Regions from separate parts of the Blautia sp. HCN-1074 genome, predicted to be linked through region 4. Evidence: predicted binding sites of a transcription regulator. Region 4 holds the regulator's gene; each other region holds the start of a gene.

Region 1 (3,262 bases), on a different contig from region 4:
TATACCAGATGACGTACGGAATCTGTCATATATCCCAAGTCCTCTGCGATAACCTGCTTCCATCCAAGCGCCTGTTCAATCTTACGGAACAGATCAATTCCGGGACCCTTTTCCCAGTGTCCGCCTCTTGCATCTTTATCTCCGTATGGAATAGAGAAATATTCATCAAATCCGCGGAAATGATCGATTCTTACAACATCATACAGTCTGAAGCAGTAACTCATTCTGGAAATCCACCACTGATATCCTGTATTTCTGTGATAATCCCAGCGATATAACGGATTTCCCCATAACTGACCGGTTGCAGAAAAGCCATCCGGAGGGCATCCTGCTACTGCCAACGGTACATTGTCCTGATCCAGCTGGAACAACTCCGGATGTGCCCATGCATCAGCACTGTCCATGGCAACATAAATCGGAATATCTCCAATGATCTGGATTCCTTTTGAATTTGCATAGGATTTCAGTTTCATCCACTGCTCATAAAACTTAAACTGCATATACTGCTGGAATTCAATATCAAAATAGAGTTCTTCACGATAATAATCCATGGCATTGTTCCAGCGGAGTCTGATATCCTCAGCCCATTTGGTCCATTCTACACCTTCGAAACGGTCTTTTACTGCCATAAACAGAGCATAATCTGACAGCCACCAGCTGTTCTCTGCTACGAATTTCTGATAGTCAGGATTCTTGCTGATATCACTGTTCTCGTATGCTTTTCTCAGAAGAGGATAACGGCCTTTGTAGATTTTTTCATAATCTACCTCATCAGGCTTCTTTCCCCAGTTAACTTTCTCGCAGTCTTTCTTATCAAGAACTCCTTCTTCCACAAGTGTATCCAGATCAATAAAATATGGATTACCTGCAAATGTAGAGAAAGACTGATATGGAGAATCTCCATAGCTGGTCGGTCCCAGTGGCAGAATCTGCCAGTAAGTCTGTCCGGCTTCCTTTAACCAGTCTACAAATTCATATGCACTTTTGGAAAAACATCCGATGCCATAGTCTGATGGAAGGCTGCTGATCGGCATTAATATTCCTGCTGCTCTTTTTCCCATGATTCTTGTCTCCTTCGCCATTCTTCACTTTTACCGCCTATACTTTATCTAGTGTACATATAAGCAGTTTTTCTATACCTTATGCGCAATTGTTTTTTTTATTATATCTATTTTTTGTGCAAATTGCAATACAACTTTCATGTTATCCATTTTTTCGTGAAAATTACTAATCATTGCTTAGTTCTTTTCGTCATCTTCCATATTAAACACCAATCATTTCCACTCAGAGCATTGTCGTCAAGCGGATATTCACAATCTGCTTCGCTACGCAGCTCTATACCGAATAACTGCTCCGCATTTCATCAGAAGGAGCTTATTTTTTATCCATATCAAAAACTTATAATTTCAATGCAATATTGCTATTTTACGTTTCTTTTCCGATATGATAGGATATACTTGGTTAAAAAAATAACAAAGTATTACTCCAATCTATACACATCAAAACCAAAGAAAGAGGTAAGAAAATGGAAGACAACAAATTATGTCTCGAAAAGCAGCCTTTAAATCAGGAAATGCTTGACAAAATCGATGCTTACTGGCGTGCAGCTAACTATCTGTCTGCCGGACAGCTCTATCTTCTTGACAATCCACTTCTGAGAAAACCATTAACAATGGATCAGATCAAGAAGAAAATCGTTGGTCACTGGGGAACCGTACCTGGACAGAACTTTGTTTATGCACACTGCAATCGTGTCATCAAACGTTATGATCTGGATATGATCCTTCTTTCCGGTCCAGGACATGGCGGAAACTTCATGATCGCCAATACTTATCTGGAAGGTTCTTACAGCGAAGTTTATCCAAACATCAGCCAGGATGAGGAAGGTATGAAGAAAATGTTCAAACAGTTCTCCTTCCCATGTGGAGTTCCGAGCCACTGTGCACCGGAAACACCTGGTTCCATCAATGAAGGTGGTGAACTTGGTTACTCTATCGCTCATGCTTTCGGAGCTGTATTTGATAACCCTGACTTAATCGCAACTACAGTTGTAGGTGACGGTGAAGCTGAGACTGGTCCTCTGGCAACATCCTGGCAGTCCAACAAATTCCTGAACCCGATCACTGATGGTGCTGTACTTCCTATTCTTCATTTAAATGGATATAAGATCAGCAACCCGACTATCTTCTCCCGTCTTTCTCATGAAGAACTTGAATGCTTCTTCAAGGGCTGTGGCTGGAAACCATACTTCGTTGAAGGCGATGACCCAATGACAATGCACAAGAAGATGGCAGAAACAATGGATACTGTAATCGAAGAGATCAAAGCAATCCAGAAAAATGCTCGTGAGAACAATGATCCAGAGCGTCCGGTATGGCCTATGATCGTTCTTCGTACTCCTAAGGGATGGACAGGTCCTAAGGTTGTTGACGGACTTCAGATTGAAGGTTCTTTCCGTGCTCATCAGGTCCCGATTTCCATGGAAAAACCAGAACATCTTGAACTTCTGAAAGAGTGGCTGGAAAGCTATCGTCCACAGGAACTGTTCGATGAAAACGGATGCCTGATTCCTGAACTGGCAGAACTGACTCCTAAGGGAAATGCACGTCTTGGTGCTAACCCACATGCTAACGGCGGACTTCTTCTGAAAGACCTTCGTCTCCCGGATTTCCGTGACTACGGTATTGAAGTAGAGCCTGGCAAGACAAAAGCTCAGGATATGATCGAGCTTGGCGGATATATCCGTGATATCTTCAAACTGAATGAAGAGAACAAGAACTTCCGTATCTTTGGACCAGACGAAAGTATGTCCAACCGTCTGTACAAAGTATTTGAATATCAGAAACGTGACTGGAACGCAGAAATGCTTGATACTGATGACTGCCTTGCAAGAGACGGACGTATCATGGACAGTATGCTCAGCGAGCATATGTGTGAAGGATGGCTGGAAGGTTATCTGTTAACAGGTCGTCATGGTTTCTTCGCAAGTTATGAAGCATTCATCCGTATCGTTGACTCCATGGCAGCTCAGCACGCAAAATGGCTGAAAGTCTGCAACCAGCTTTCCTGGAGACAGCCGATTGCATCCCTGAACTTCATCCTGACATCCAATGTATGGCAGCAGGACCACAACGGATTTACTCATCAGGATCCTGGATTCCTGGATCACATCGCTAACAAGAAAGCAGACGTGGTACGTATGTACTTACCACCAGACGCTAACTGCTTACTCTCCTGCTTCGATCACTGCATCAAGAGTAAG
Region 2 (3,262 bases), on a different contig from region 4:
ATTGCACACTGTTTGCGGCTTTGAAACGGATTATAAATTTATCACCAAAAGGCAGATGAAAAACATTCAGAAAAAAAGTAAAGGCCGGAAATAAAATACTATATTCCAAAACGACACACCAAATCGCCGAACCCCAGTAAAATCAAGAGGTACAGCGATTTTTTTGTTTCGTAACTGTCAAAGACAGGATTTTAGTGTAGCAAATGATGGCCGACGTGTCAACCAGGGAATGAAGAAAGCCACAGGCTGGGTGGGTTCCAGTCTGTGGCCTTAATCGCTGCTTTTTGCTTTTTTATTTTGCAAAAGTAATTCATTACATAATCTTGCGGAACAGATCTTTCAGATCTTCTACACTTGCATCTTTTGGATTTCCTGGTGCGCATGCGTCTGCGTGTGCGGATTCTGCCAGGAACTGAAGATCTTCTTCTTTGATTGCTTCCAGTTTAGTCGGGATTCCTACATCAACAGAAAGCTTCTTAACAGCCTCGATTGCTGCTTTTCTGTACTCATCCTGAGACATTTCATCTACACCTTTGACACCCATTGCTCTGGCAATCTCACGATATTTCTCGCCTGTGCATTCCTGATTGTATTCCATAACGATCGGAAGCATCATTGCACAGGCAACACCGTGTGGTGTATCATAAACAGCGCCAAGTGTATGAGCCATGGAATGAGCAATTCCAAGACCTACGTTAGAGAATCCCATACCTGCGATGTACTGGCCAAGAGCCATTCCTTCACGACCTTCTTTTGTGTTTTCAACAGCACCGCGGAGAGATTTTGAGATCAGCTCAATTGCTTTTAAATGGAACATATCTGTCATTTCCCATGCAGCTTTTGTTGTATACCCTTCGATTGCATGAGTCAGAGCATCCATACCTGTAGAAGCTGTCAGTCCTTTGGGCATAGAAGACATCATTTCAGGATCAATGATTGCGATGATCGGCATATCATGTGGGTCAACACATACGAATTTACGTTTTCTTTCTACATCTGTGATAACGTAATTGATTGTTACCTCTGCTGCTGTACCTGCTGTTGTGGGAACTGCAATGATCGGTACGCAAGGTTTCTTGGTAGGAGCTGTACCTTCCAGACTTCTTACATCTTCGAATTCAGGGTTTGCAATGATGATACCGATTGCTTTGGAAGTATCCATGGAAGAGCCGCCGCCGATTGCAATCAGATAATCTGCACCTGAATCCTTGAATGCCTGAACACCGTGTTGTACGTTCTCAATTGTAGGGTTCGGTTTGATGTCTGAATACAGTTCATATGCAAGTCCGTTTTTCTCAAGAATATCTGTAACTTTGCTTGTTACATGGAATTTTACAAGGTCAGGGTCAGAACAAACGAAAGCTTTCTTAAAGCCATGTGCTTTTGCTTCGTTTGCGATTTCCTCGATTGCACCTGCTCCGTGATAAGATGTCTGATTTAAGTTAATTCTGTTTGCCATAATGATTTCCATTCCTTTCAGTATTTTACATTTTGATATTCTTTACAGATAAGTTTCCGCAACGCTCATCTTTGTTATTATTCTAACAATGTAAATTCAAAAAAGAAAGTTACACTTTCGCTCAAATGTAACTTTCTCACTAAGTTTGTGCAATAAATACGAAAATAATTAGGTAAAATTGTGCACTAATCTGTTATGTTTATGACAATATTTCCAGTTCTTCAAACAACTGGGAGAGTTTCCCAGGCATCCCATCAACTAAAATTTTCGCCAGTCCCTCCGGTGCACATTCCAATTCCCCCAGCACCCATTTTACAGTCATATAAATAGAACTCTGGCAGTACATTTCCAGAATACAATGTATGGTCTCATCCGGAATTTTTCCTGTTTTCTCACGGATCAGATTTTCATAGAAAGCCAGGATCAGTTCAAAATCATGTTGGCGCAGACTGTTCTGGCTGTCATATTTAAAGGCCGCTGCAAAGAAAATGTGCTCTTCCTGAATATAGGTAAACTTCTTTACCAGTGCATCATAAACTGTTTTTCCCATTCCCATATGCTTAAAGGATTTTGCCAGAAGTTTATCAAAATACCAGTTGATCAGATCAAATTTATCCATGAAATTCCGGTAAAAAGTCTGCCTGGTAAGGACACAGTTTTCTGTAATCTGTTTTACCGTAATGTTGTCTACAGTTGTTGTCTTCATACATTCTTTCATCGACTGCGCAAGACGATATTTTGTTTTTTCCCCTTTAACATTTTCTGCTGTCAGTTCCATGGATTTTCCTTTCACAGGTAATTTTGTTTATTATAGTCTTTTGTATTTTGTCACAGTTAATGCCAGGCATACAAGCACCACTACAAACCGTGCTATTTTCCAACAATATAAATATGTATTATTATACCACTTGCTCATCATACAGTACAATAATAATATTTTTTCATTTCATACCCCCTCTGGTTCTGTTGACAATCCACATATGAAAGGGTACACTTGCATTATCAGAAATAAAGGAATGGAGATATTCCTACAAATATAGGATAGCAAGTCATCTATAAACAGGTTTAGACTTGACCGTACATTACAAAAATGCGATTGCAGTCAACTGTAAGCAAGATTAGACTTGACTGAACAGAATAGCTCACCGCAACGAGCAAGAAAGCCCCCAGAGCTGGCACTCTGAGGGCTTTTGCTTTGCTTCACGGAATCTCACCACATTCCTTAGCTACTGTTAGTATATGCGGAATGTGCCAAAAATTCAACTCAAAAACAATGGGTGAAAAAGCCACAGGCTAGGTGAGTTCCAGTCTGTGACTGTCTTAAGATAATCTTATTTAATCTCCGCAGTTTTACATTGCAGAATCTTCTCCAGTTCCGCTACTCTTTTAAGTGCTTCTGCCGTCTCTTTCTGGGCTTTTATTTTTTCTTCTTCAGCAATCATCCTTGCTTTTTCAGCAGAATCCCTTACATTTTCAGCTTCCTCTCTCTCTTTTTTAGCTTCATCCCTTGCTTTTTCAGCAGAATCCGCTCTTTGGCGTTCCCTTTCTGTATTTTTGCGTTCAGCTTCCTGACCTTTTTCATACATGATCGTATCTCTCTCAAAACCCTTCATATAGCTTAAAGACACCTCCCCGTCCCGCTTTACAATATCCACCATTTTCTGGATATCTTTTAGTGTATCATTTACGGCATTTGTCTGGGTTGTGTTCTCCATATAATTCAGGAACTGCCGGAGTTCTTCGGATATGTCATCGTCTTTTGTTCCCTTAGTATACAATACGGTTGTCTGTGCACCATCATCA
Region 3 (3,262 bases), on a different contig from region 4:
AAAGACCTCTGTGACAGTCATATCGACGGGACTCTTTCGGAAAACATCCGCCGTGAAGCACTGGAGAAATTTTCCTATGTATCCCCGATCGGGGCAGCAGGACTCTATTACCACGCAACTGCCGCAGATTTCCAGAAAGAAGGCGAAGCCAGAGAACTTTTTAAGACCATGGTAAAAGAAATCGCAGCACTTGCAGAAGCCATGGGAGTTCCTTTCCAGAAAGATATGGCAGAAGTAAATTTAAAAATCCTTTCCAACCTCGCACCGGAAGCAACCACTTCCATGCAGCGGGATATCATGGCAGGAAAACAGTCCGAAATTGACGGATTAGTTTACGAAGTAGTAAGAATGGGAGAAGAATATCACGTTCCGGTACCCGCATATGAGAAAGTGGCAGAAAAACTCAGAGCCCTGTAGCGAAGCGGATTGCGAATATCCGCTTGACCACCGAAACAACATGAAAAAGGGATGCGAATTACTCGCATCCCTTTCGTACTCATTTGGACAATAAAATTATAATTTAATTATAATTAACTTTAATTCAGCAATTATAATTATAACTGAGGACCAGCTGCAACAAGTGCTTTACCAGCTGCATTTCCTTCATATTTAGCGAAGTTCTTGATGAATCTTCCAGCAAGATCTTTAGCTTTTACTTCCCATTCAGAAGCGTCAGCATATGTGTCACGAGGATCAAGGATACCTGTGTCTACGCCGTTAAGCTCTGTAGGAACTTCGAAATCGAAGAATGGGATCTTCTTAGTAGGAGCGTTAAGGATATCTCCGTTAAGGATTGCATCGATGATACCACGAGTATCTTTGATGGAGATACGTTTTCCTGTTCCGTTCCATCCTGTGTTAACCAGGTAAGCTTTTGCTCCGCTCTTTTCCATTTTCTTAACAAGTTCTTCTGCGTATTTTGTCGGATGCAGTTCAAGGAATGCCTGTCCGAAGCAAGCAGAGAATGTAGGTGTAGGCTCTGTGATTCCACGCTCTGTACCAGCAAGTTTAGCTGTGAATCCAGACAGGAAATAGTACTGAGTCTGAGCTTCTGTCAGGATAGATACTGGAGGAAGTACTCCGAAAGCATCTGCGGACAGGAAGATTACGTTCTTAGCTGCCGGTGCAGAAGAGATCGGGCGAACGATGTTTTCAATGTGGTTGATCGGATAAGATACACGAGTATTCTCTGTTACACTCTTATCTGCGAAATCAATCTTGCCTTCAGCATCAAGTGTTACGTTCTCAAGAAGAGCGTTACGTTTGATTGCATTGTAGATGTCCGGCTCAGATTCTTTGTCAAGGTTGATAACTTTAGCGTAGCATCCGCCTTCGAAGTTGAATACGCCGTTGTCATCCCAGCCATGCTCGTCATCACCGATCAGGAGACGTTTCGGGTCTGTGGAAAGAGTAGTTTTACCTGTTCCGGAAAGACCGAAGAAGATAGCTGTGTTTTCGCCGTTCATATCTGTGTTTGCAGAGCAGTGCATGGAAGCCATGCCTTTCAGTGGAAGGAAGTAGTTCATCATAGAGAACATACCTTTCTTCATTTCTCCGCCGTACCATGTGTTTACGATAACCTGCTCTTTAGTTGTGATGTTGAACATTACAGCTGTTTCAGAGTTCAGGCCTAATTCTTTATAGTTTTCAACTTTAGCTTTGGAAGCGTTGTATACAACGAAATCTGGCTCGAAGTTTTCAAGTTCTTCAGCTGTTGGCTGGATGAACATATTTGTTACGAAATGTGCCTGCCAAGCAACTTCAACGATGAAACGGATAGCCATACGAGTATCTTTGTTAGCACCGCAGAATGCATCTACTACGAAAAGTCTCTTGTTGGAGAGCTCTTTTTTAGCGATTTCTTTTACTGCATCCCATGCTTCCTGAGTTGCAGGATGGTTATCGTTTTTGTATTCGTCTGTTGTCCACCATACTGTATCTTTGGAGTTCTCATCCATAACGATGTATTTATCTTTAGGAGAACGTCCTGTGTAGATACCTGTCATAACGTTAACTGCACCAAGTTCGCTGACCTGACCTTTTTCAAAGCCTTCCAGTTCCGGTTTGGTTTCTTCTTCAAATAATACTTCATAAGAAGGGTTGTAGACAATTTCTGTAGTTCCGGTAATGCCATACTTGCTTAAATCGATTTTTGCCATCTTACGTTTAACCTCTTTTCTTCGTTAATGAAAGCGCCTGTTTAAACAGGCTTAAGATACCTTACCATAAAAGCGAATGGGTATCGCTTCTCTTTTACTATTATACATATTTAACGCTTAAAATCAACAGGATTTTTGCGTTTTTTTTGAATTTTGTTAAAGATTTATCAACTTAAATCTGATAAAAATCCGTCACTTTTCACAAAAGGTATGTAAAATTATTATGCCGGCAATATGGGAATCATATTCGTAGATATGATAATATTTTATTTAGCGTTGTACGGATGGAGGATACATGCTAAAATAGGAAGAAATTATCTGCTGTAATGGCAGAGAAAGAATGCTTATGTTATGAATCCCCATATTACGGGAAAGCACTAGTGTACCGACAAGTTGATTTCTCGAACAATCTTGCGTCTAAATTTCTTATTTCCGCGTTGTCGTCGGTCGCCATAGCCACCGCTACGCCTCTCTCTTCCGCCTTGAAATAAGAAAATTTATCCTGCAAGATTGCTTCAAGAATCAACTTGTCGGCACACTAGATTACTGAATAGATGATATAAGAATATTTATTCAGTGAAATATAAATTTATAAGAAGGTGAACATTATTAAAGTATATTATTTGATTGATTTTGAAAACGTAGGGTGTGAAGGTCTGAATGGATGTGAAAAATTAGGTGAATCTGATTATATTCATCTTTTTTATACAAATAACAATAAGAAAATAGACCTGGATATTATCAGCAATCATGGAGCTGCGAAGCTGATCACACACAAAGTTCCGACCGGAAAGCAGTCAGCAGATATGCATCTGGGATCTTACCTGGGATATCTGGTAGGCGCAAAACATATGGATCAGAAAGAATCCTGTAAGTTTGTGATTGTCAGCAAAGATACCGGCTATGATCCGATTATTCAGTTCTGGAAAACGGAAAAGAAAGCGAAGGTCGTAAGAATTGATAAAATTTCCAACAAGCAGACAAAGAATAAACAAAAAGATAATAAGCAAAAAGACGTTAAACCTGAAAATGCAAAGACATTGGAAGTAAATCCAAAAGAACGAAAACAGCCAAAACAGAAAGCATCTAAACAGCAGAAAAAA
Region 4 (3,262 bases):
CTGCTGGTTAAGATAAGCTTTATACTGCGCGTCACGAAGCTGTGCTTTTTTGAGTGCATAGGCGGAGTAATTTCCACTGTACATACGCATAGTGCCGGCTTCAATTTCTACTACCTTAGTGACTACCTTGTCAAGAAAATAACGGTCATGGGATACAATAAATACAGCTCCCGGATAGTTGAGCAGATAAGTTTCCAGCCAGGAAATACTCTCCATATCAAGGTGGTTGGTAGGCTCATCCAGCAGAAGGATATCCGGGCTGGAGAGAAGCAGTTTACCGAGAGCAACACGTGTTTTCTGACCTCCGGAGAGAGTTTCAATCTGGCGTTCGAAATCATCTTCGGTAAAGCCAAGACCTTTTAATACGCCCATGATCTCGCTTTTGTATGCGTATCCGTTTTCCAATTCAAACTGGTGGCTCAGTCTCGTATAAGTATTCATCAGACTGTCCAGAGCATCACCTGTGGTTGTTTTCATCTCCTGTTCCAGAGAACGCAGGCGATTCTCCATATCAATGATGTGCTGCTTGGTAGAAATCAGCTCCTCATAAATCGTGTGGTGTCCATGGATATCCTGGTACTGGGCGAGATATCCGATATTTTTATCTTTGGCAAGGACTACGTTTCCCGAATCAGGTGAGAGCTCGTGCATGATGATACGCAGCAGGGTAGTTTTACCGGCACCATTATTGCCAATCAGAGCTGCTTTTTCACGGTCTTCTATATGGAAACTGGCGTCTTGAAGGATGACTTTTTCGCCAAAAGATTTACAGATATTCTGACATGATAAAATCATAAGAATTCCTCCATTTATAATTTGTCCGCGTACTATTATAATCGAAAAAAGTTGTTTTTGAAAGTATTTTAAATGAATTTATCTATTTCTACAAAGATATTCGTTGCTTAGTAGTGCAATCCCAATTTGTTCCAGACTGCCGGAAATGATAGAAAGTTATAGATAAAAAATAGAAAATACCGTTTTATAAGATAGTTTCTGAGGTAAATTGATAAAAAATGCAGAATTATTTGGTGAAAAAGTACAGAATTAGTTTGACAATAAAATAACATCTGGGTATAATTGACATAGACAAGTTAAGGAGGGAAAATTTGTGGAAGCTAAGGAAATTTCAAAAGCGGTGATTAAACGTCTGCCACGTTATTATCGCTACCTCGGTGAGTTGATGGAGGAGAATGTTGAGCGTATATCTTCCAATGATCTCAGCAAAAAGATGCATGTGACAGCTTCCCAGATTCGTCAGGACTTAAATAATTTCGGCGGTTTTGGTCAGCAGGGTTATGGCTATAATGTACGTTATTTATACACAGAGATCGGCAAGATCCTTGGACTGGATACAGTACATCCGATGATTATTCTTGGTGCCGGTAATCTGGGACAGGCGCTGGCCAATTATGTGGACTTCGAAAAACGTGGTTTTAAACTGGTTGGTATTTTTGATGTAAATCCTGTACTTGAGGGAATTGCGGTGCGCGGAATCGAGATACAGATGTTAAGTGATCTTCCATTTTTTCTGAAGGAGAATGAGGTAGAGATTGCTATTTTGACTCTTCCGAAGAATAAAGCCAAAGAGATGGCGAAGATTTTAATTGATAATGGAATTAAGGCAATCTGGAACTTTGCACACATTGATCTGGATGCTCCGGAGGATGTAATGGTTGAGAATGTACATCTTTCAGAGAGCCTTATGACTCTGTCCTATAACCTGAGTGAATACAGGAAAGAGCACGAAGGCGAGTAGAACATGATGTGGAACACAAGGCTGTGGTCATCTGATCACAGCTTTTCTGAATTTAGCAGGATGATTTGGCTTATTCACAACTATAAAATGAAAGTGGATTTAAAATATCCGTCTGGCCAGAATGGCTGAGAAATTTATTCTGTATAAAATTACGTGGTGGAACAAATTAAATATTTGATGAAATACGGGAACATACGGGGAGGTGAACAGATGAGAGGAGTTGTGACTGCGGCAGAAATGAAGGCGCTGGATGCAAATACGATTGAGAAAGCCGGAATTCCTTCGCTGGTATTAATGGAGCGTGCTGCATTACAGACTGTTACAGAAATCATAAAGCGGGTGAATACGAAGGATAAAGAGAAAATCCTGGTGGTCTGCGGAACCGGGAATAACGGAGGAGACGGACTGGCAATTGCCAGATTACTCCATTTACACGGATTTAAAACGTGGTATTATATTGTTGGAAATGAAGAAAAAATGACAAAAGAAACTTCCAGTCAGCTTCGCACAGCAGAGTATTATCATACTCCACGGGTGCATAACCTGATTCTGGATGAATATACTACTATAGTAGATGCCATTTTTGGAGTTGGACTCAGCAGACCGATAGAGGGAAAATACGGAGAACTTATCAGCGAATTAAATCAGGCATCTGCGTTTAAAGTTGCGGTGGATATTCCTTCAGGGATTGATGCAGATACAGGATTCGAGAAAGGAATCGCTTTCCGGGCCAATCTTACGGTTACATTTGCTTTTCGAAAGAGAGGCCTGTGTTTCTATCCGGGGCGTATGTATGGTGGGGAGATCATTGTGGCGGATATTGGGATTTATTCAATGCCTGATAAGAAAATCCGAATGAATTACCTGGAAAGAGAAGATTTGAAAATGCTTCCGGACAGACTTCCCTATGGGAATAAGGGGACTTTCGGTAAGGTACTTTTGGTTGCAGGTTCTGAAGGAATGTGCGGTGCAGCATATTTAAGTGCCGCAGCTGCACTAAAGTGTTCGGCGGGCATGGTGAAGATCCAGACCGTGGAGGCAAATCGTGTTCCATTACAGACACTTCTGCCGGAGGCAATGATCACCTGTGATTTTGATGAGAGTAAAAATGAGAGAATGCTGGAATGGTGTGATGTGCTGGTGATCGGACCGGGGCTGGGAGCAAGTGCACAGAGCAGAGAGCGTGCTCAGTGGTTTCTGTCAAGAGCTGCTATGTGTGGAAAATCAGTTGTTCTGGATGCAGATGGATTGAATCTTCTGGCACTTCATGAGGACTGGAAGAGGTTTATCGGAGAGAATGTGATCGTCACGCCGCATATTGGCGAGATGAGCCGCCTGTGTGGAAAAAGTATTGGTGATATTCAGGATTGTCTGGTTCAGACAGCATTTGACTATGCAAAGGAAACAAAAGCAGTCTGTGTTTTGAAAGATGCATGTACTGTAGTGTCAGGTGCGTCAGAAGAGAGGTATCTGAATATTTCCGGAAACGCAGGAATGGCAACAGCT

Evidence for each region. Region 4 encodes Rex, which represses fermentation and respiration genes when NADH is low (regulators of the CRP and FNR family bind a similar motif). Its sites were predicted from a motif close to ATTGTTAANTANTTAACAAT; they were not measured.
Region 1: WKT11_RS12865 (phosphoketolase family protein) is a predicted target of Rex. The motif match lies at 1,458-1,477, and genes of this name have one in related genera.
Region 2: fucO (lactaldehyde reductase) is a predicted target of Rex. The motif match lies at 1,530-1,549, and genes of this name have one in related genera.
Region 3: pckA (phosphoenolpyruvate carboxykinase (ATP)) is a predicted target of Rex. The motif match lies at 2,312-2,331, and genes of this name have one in related genera.

What each region holds. Positions count from the first base shown of each region.
Region 1 covers NZ_JBBKBP010000015.1:52,169-55,430, reverse strand. The annotation lists gene malQ (4-alpha-glucanotransferase) at 1-1,061, opposite strand, end outside; gene WKT11_RS12865 (phosphoketolase family protein) at 1,526-3,262, shown strand, end outside.
Region 2 covers NZ_JBBKBP010000002.1:151,657-154,918, reverse strand. The annotation lists partial or broken gene WKT11_RS02840 (IS1634 family transposase) at 1-94, shown strand, start outside; gene fucO (lactaldehyde reductase) at 314-1,459, opposite strand; gene WKT11_RS02830 (TetR-like C-terminal domain-containing protein) at 1,659-2,237, opposite strand; gene WKT11_RS02825 (hypothetical protein) at 2,791-3,262, opposite strand, start outside.
Region 3 covers NZ_JBBKBP010000028.1:32,543-35,804, forward strand. The annotation lists gene WKT11_RS17295 (ketopantoate reductase family protein) at 1-417, shown strand, start outside; gene pckA (phosphoenolpyruvate carboxykinase (ATP)) at 555-2,159, opposite strand; gene WKT11_RS17305 (PIN domain-containing protein) at 2,783-3,262, shown strand, end outside.
Region 4 covers NZ_JBBKBP010000009.1:66,026-69,287, forward strand. The annotation lists gene abc-f (ribosomal protection-like ABC-F family protein) at 1-795, opposite strand, end outside; gene WKT11_RS09755 (redox-sensing transcriptional repressor Rex) at 1,109-1,756, shown strand; gene WKT11_RS09760 (NAD(P)H-hydrate dehydratase) at 1,967-3,262, shown strand, end outside.